2 regions of the Streptosporangium sp. NPDC000563 genome follow, and region 1 is predicted to be linked to the other one. Evidence: riboswitches for the same ligand, from Rfam matches in the RefSeq annotation. Region 1 holds a riboswitch; the other holds the start of a gene.
What was found. A riboswitch is a leader RNA that binds a small molecule or an ion and turns the genes downstream of it on or off. The one in region 1 is predicted to bind cyclic di-AMP.

Region 1 (3,002 bases):
CTGACGAAGAACATCGAGGCCGCGTCGACGTGGCAGTAGTCGGTCTGGACCTCGGGATATTCCAGGCCGACGCGGTCGAAGGTGCGGGCCCAGAGGTCGCCGGCGTAGGTGAGCACGTTGGTCTTGTGGACCAGCGTCAGCTTTTTGCGGGGGCGGCCGAGCGCCTTGTCGAAGGCGTAACGCACGACGCGCTCGACGCCGTAGGCGGTGTTCAGCGACTCCTGGGTGGCGATCTCGTGCGGCGTGCCCCTGCGCATGACGCCACCCGCTCCGGCGTACGGGCCCTCGGTGCCCTCGCGGACGACGATCATGTCGATGTCCTCGGGGCGGGATCCGCCCAGCGGCGTCTCGACGCCGGGGAAGAGCTTGACCGGGCGCAGGTTCACGTAGTGGTCGAGCTGGAAGCGGAGCTTGAGCAGCAGGTCGCGCTCCAGGATGCCCGGGGGCACGCTGGGGTCGCCGACCGCGCCGAGCAGGATCGCGTCGTATCCGCGCAGTTCGTCGAGGACCGGGTCCGGCAGGGTCTCGCCGGTTTCGTGGTAGCGCTTGGCGCCGAGGTCGTAGGTGGTGGTCTCCACCTTCGTACCGACCGCTTCGAGGACCTTCAGCCCTTCGGCGACGACCTCGACTCCGATTCCGTCCCCGGGGATGACCGCCAGGCGAATGTTACGCGAATCCATGCAGGCACCTTACCGGTCCGTCTCGGCGATTGAACACCGGTCTCATTCTGCGGACGTGTTCGCACGACAGACCCTCTGATCGTTTTGTCCTTTTTTGCTCCCTATTGACCGTTTAGGGAGGTTTCGTTATGGTCCTCCCATTCACATCACTGCCTAATCCGTACGGGCCATCCCCTTACCGGGCCCGCACGGAGCCGGGGAACCACTCTTTACGGGATCTACCGCACCCCCGAGAACACCGCCCCTCCCCCGGAGCGCGTTCCCGGTCGTCATCAGGCGGATCCCTTGGGGCGAATCAGCGCGTTCTCGCGCCGTAGGGCGGCCTCCACGCCCGAGCCCGACAGCTCACCCGGCCGGCCTTATGGAAGGAATCATCCTGTCCGGCACAGTTCTCCCCCGCGTCCTGTCCATCTCCGCCTCCCTGATCCTCGCCGGCGCCGCGGTGTGCGCGACCTCGACCGCCGCCCTGGCCGCCTCCCCGCCCCCCGCCCCCGGGCCCGCGGCGCTCAAAACCCCCACGCTGAAGGAAACGCTGAAGGCGATGGACGTCAGGCCCGCCTGGCAGAAGGCCGTGCAGTGGGCCATGTCCAAGCGCGGAACGCCCTACGTCTGGGGCGGCACCGGCAACGGCGGCTTCGACTGCTCCGGCCTGATGCTCCGCGCCTACGGCGCCGCCGGGATCAAACTCCCCCGCGTCACCTACGACCAGTACGCCGCCTTCTCCAAGAAGATCGCCTGGAAGGACCTCAGAGCCGGTGACCTGGCCTTCTTCAGCGGCCTCGGCCACGTCGGCATGATCACAAAGCCCGGCTACATGGTTCACGCCCCGCAAAGCGGCGACGTCGTCAAGGAGGAGAAGCTCAGCTCCTGGCGCCGCGCCTCCTTCGTCGGCGCGGTCCGCCCCGACCCGCAGGGGGTCCAGCTCGCCAAGCGGGTCGAGCTCGCGACCGAAGTCGTGCCCGGCGGATGAGACACGCCGGCGGATCGCCGCCGGGAGGCCGTGGAGGCCCCGGTGGCGGCGAGAACGGGTTCAGCGGGTGGGGGCACCACCGTTGTCCCTGCGGTCCAGAGCGGTCTGGAGCGCGTCGGTGGCCTCGTCCTCTGTCTCCTCGGGACGGTTCCAGGGATACATGTCGTACATGGCGAATCTCGTCTCGGTCGCACGCGAGCAAGGAAGGTGGTCAAGTCTCCGGTCGGGACTCCGACCAGGCCTGATGTCGAGGGTCCGGATCACGGACCGGCGACGGGGGCTTGGAGCCGGCAAGCGCCACGACACCGCGGCGAGTCGCCGGCCTGCCCCTGTCAGGCCTCGCCGCGGCAGGTAGGAATTACGAGAACCTGGCGCATTTCATTCCAGGCTACCTGCCCACGGAAACGCCGTCTCGCCCGGCGTACACACTTCTCACATGCTGAGACGAGATGTGGCCGCCGCCCCGGTCATCGGGGCGGCGGCCACATCGGTGGACCACGGCCGTGTTTCCCGTACGTCCCCCGATCGGTCCTGGGTGATCGCATGTCGTCCTGGATCGGGAAGGGCCACCGACCCGCGACGACGCGGCACGCGCGGGAAACGGGGCTAGTCGGCCAGGTCGGCCGAGCGGCCGCTGTCGGCGCCGATCTCCGCGCCGATCTGGTCGATCACCTCGGCCGGGATCGCGGTGTCGACGGTGAGGGCGATCAGCGCCTTGCCGCCCTTGGCGTCCCGGGCCACCTGCATCGAGGCGATGTTGATCGAGTGGTCGCCGAGAATACGGCCGACCACGCCGACGATGCCGGGACGGTCGGTGTAGGTGAAGAACGACAGGTGGTCGGTGGGCTCGATCTCCATCTGGTAGCCGTTGACCTCGACGATCTTCGTGATCTGCCTCGGCCCGGACAGGGTGCCGGAGACCGAGACCGTGCGGCCGTCGGCGAGGACGCCGCGGACCGTCACGACGTTGCGCCAGTCGGGGCTCTCGGAGCTGGTGACCAGCTCGACCGACACCCCCCGGTCCTTGGCCAGCAGCGGGGCGTTGACGTAGGTGACCGAGTCCTCGACCACGTCGGTGAAGACGCCCTTGAGCGCGGCCAGCTCCAGCACGCGGACGTCGTGGGAGGCGATCTCACCGCGCACCTCGACGTCGAGCTTGGTGGCGACCTCGCCCGCGAGGGCGGTGAACACCCGGCCGAGCTTCTCGGCGAGCGGCAGACCCGGCTTGACGTCCTCGGCGACGGCACCGCCTTGGACGTTGACCGCGTCCGGCACGAACTCCCCGGCGAGGGCGAGCTTCACGCTGCGTGCGACCTGGGTGCCCGCCTTCTCCTGGGCCTCGTGGGTGGAGG
Region 2 (3,002 bases), on a different contig from region 1:
GTGCTCGCCGACCACACCAAGTGGGGCACGGTCGGCATCAGCACGATCGCCGAGCTGGCCGAGGCCCACATCGTGGTCACCGACTCCGGCATGACCGAGAAGGCCCGCGAGGAGCTCGCCGCCTCGGTGGGCGAGATGATCATCACCGAACCCCAGCGCGAGAGCGAGATCGCCGGCCGATGAAGCGTACGATCACCCACCTGGCCGACGGCCGGGAGCTTTTCTACTTCGACCGGCGCGACGACGCCGACCGCACGGCATCCGACCGGCGCGACCTGCCGCCCCGTCCCGCCGCCTCCGAGCTGCGCTACGACCCGCTCACCGAGGAGTGGATCGCGGTGGCCGGGCACCGCCAGGGCCGCACCTTCCTGCCCCCCGCCAACGAGTGCCCGCTCTGTCCCTCGACTCCGGGCAATCTCACCGAGGTCCCCTCCTCCGACTACGAGGTGGTGGTCTTCGAGAACCGGTTCCCCTCGTTCTCCGCCCAGCCGGGCGACCACCGGCCGATCGGAGGGTTGAGCGAGGTCCGTCCGGGGGTCGGCAGGTGCGAGGTGGTCTGCTTCACCTCCGAGCACGACTCCGCGTTCTCGCGGCTCTCCCCCGAGCAGGTCGAACTGGTCATGGAGGCCTGGGTCGACCGTACGGCGGAGCTGTCGGCGACGCCCGGCGTGGAGCAGGTCTTCTGCTTCGAGAACCGGGGGGCGGAGATCGGCATCACCCTGGCCCACCCGCACGGCCAGATCTACGCGTACCCCTACGTGACCCCGCGCACCAGGCTCACCCTCGGGGCGGCCGAGCGCCACAGGGAGCGGACGGGCGGCAACCTGTTCGCCGACGTCCTGGCCGCGGAGCGTGCGGCCGAGATCCGGGTGGTGGGCTCGAACGAGCACTGGACGGCCTTCGTCCCCGCCGCGGCGCGCTGGCCCGTGGAGGTCCACCTCTACCCGCACCGCAGGGTCCCCGACCTGGTCGCGCTGGACGCCGGGGAACGCGCGGCGTTCGGCCCCCTCTACACCGACGTGCTCCGCCGCCTCGACGGGATCTTCGGCGTGCCCATGCCGTACGTCGCGGCCTGGCACCAGGCACCGGTCTCCACCGGCCGCGATCTGTCGTACGCGCACATGGAGCTGTTCAGCATCCGCCGCGCGCCGGACAAGCTGAAATACCTCGCCGGGTCGGAGTCGGCGATGGGCGCCTTCGTGAACGACGTGTCGCCCGAGGCGACAGCACAACTGCTGCGCTCTGTTGTCACGAACTGATTACCGCTTGGTCTCGTCTTGAGGTCGCATGACCTGCTGTTTACCACTACTATCCTTCCCACATCGGCTGTAAACGCTGATTTGCCTAATCCCGGGCACCTTGCCCGGGAGCCGGGGAACCACCGCACCTGGGGTGAAACCACTTCGGTGGAAGGGCTTCCTCCAGCCCGAACCCGTCAGCTAACCCGGTAGGCGTAAGGAGAGGAGAGTGCGTGGCGGCCCCGTCCCCCACGTTCCGTCGGCGTGCGTCTCTGGCCCTCTGCCTGAGCTCGATCGTCGTGTTCACCATCGGCGCCCCCACCGCCGGAAGCGCGGACCCCAAGCCCACCGAGGCCAAGCTCCGCGCCGAGCTGGCCAAGCTCGGCAAGCAGGTCGACAAGCTGATCGAGACCTACGCGGCCACCCGCGAGTCGCTCAAGATGGCGCAGAAGGCCGAGATCGTCGCCAAGCAGAACCTGGAAAAGGCCGAGAAGACCTACGTCGAGGCCAAGCGGGAGGTCGACTCCATCGTCCAGTTGCGCTACCAGAGCAGCGGCGGAGGGCTGCCCGCGCTGATGTTCTCCGGCGACATGGGCGCCGCCGCGGTGATGGAGCAGCTCACCGCCCAGCAGGCCGCCCACCTGGAGGGCTTCGTCAACAGCATCGAACGCAGGAAGCGGGCGGCCGAGACGGCCGCCACGCTCACCGACGAGATCGGCGACGAGGCCAAGGAGGTGCAGGCACAGCGCGAGAAGGCCGAGAAGCTGATCCGCGACATGAAGAACAAGCTCGACCGGCTCGCCCCCACCGGTTCCGGCCGTCGCGCCGACGGCAGCTGGGCGCCGCAGCTGCCCACCGGCGCCGACAACATCACCGACCGCACCCGGATCATGCGCGACGCCGTCATGAGGCGCTTCAACCTGCCGTACTCGGTCGGCTGCTACCGGGCCGTCAACGACGGCGGCGAGCATCCTCTGGGCCGTGCCTGCGACTTCATGATGAGCGCCGGTGGCGCGATGCCCACGGCCGCCAATCTCGCGCTCGGCGACGAGATCGCCGCCTGGGCCATCAAGAACAAGGCCAAACTCGGCGTGAAGTACGTGATCTGGCGCCAGCGCATCAACCACGGCTCCGGCTGGAGGTTCATGTCGAACCGAGGCGGCATCACGGCCAACCACTTCGACCATCCGCACATCTCGATGTACTGATCTCCGGGAGCGGCGCCCGGTCGCGTGAGCGGCGGCTCACCCCTGGGCGCCCCCGTGGGCGAAGGTGGGCGCCGCGCCCGTGGACGCGGGCCGGGCGGCGCCCCCGCCCGCCTGGAGGGGGGCGAGGTCGACGAATATGCGGTAGTCGGAGATCAGGCCGTCGTCGCGGGTGCGCCAGATCGATACGGCCACGACGCCGACGTCCGTGCCGTCGAGCCGCCGGTAGGTCACCTCGGTCTCGGCGATGATGTCGGCGTCCACCTGCCAGTTCCGCACGATCCTGTGCCGCAGGCCGCCGATGGTGGAGAAGAAGTCCCGCAACCCGGCGGCGATGGCCTCGCGTCCCGCCATCGGCTCGGCGTTGCCGAACACCAACGTGGCGTCCTCGGCCAGCAACCGCACGAACTCGTCGGGGTCGAACGAGTCGACCGTCCGGAAAACGCGTCGCACCGCGTCGTCGCTCATGCCGATCCTTCCTCACACCGTCGGGATCACTGGTGGGGACGATACGGGGCGAGGGACGAGGCACAACTATCGCCGGGGTAGGTGTCCCGTC

Region 2: it holds a riboswitch for cyclic di-AMP, as region 1 does, so the genes downstream of both, ABT352_RS36020 (coiled-coil domain-containing protein) here and ABT352_RS26480 (C40 family peptidase) in region 1, are expected to answer to the same signal.

Annotation. Positions count from the first base shown of each region.
Region 1 is NZ_JBEPDA010000013.1:183,083-186,084, reverse strand. Features, by position in the region: gene ABT352_RS26485 (3-isopropylmalate dehydrogenase) at 1-680, opposite strand, end outside; cyclic di-AMP (ydaO/yuaA leader) riboswitch at 821-1,054, shown strand; gene ABT352_RS26480 (C40 family peptidase) at 1,042-1,650, shown strand; gene serA (phosphoglycerate dehydrogenase) at 2,257-3,002, opposite strand, start outside.
Region 2 is NZ_JBEPDA010000028.1:65,140-68,141, reverse strand. Features, by position in the region: gene ABT352_RS36030 (DeoR/GlpR family DNA-binding transcription regulator) at 1-183, shown strand, start outside; gene galT (galactose-1-phosphate uridylyltransferase) at 180-1,259, shown strand; cyclic di-AMP (ydaO/yuaA leader) riboswitch at 1,332-1,468, shown strand; gene ABT352_RS36020 (coiled-coil domain-containing protein) at 1,472-2,446, shown strand; gene ABT352_RS36015 (nuclear transport factor 2 family protein) at 2,483-2,911, opposite strand.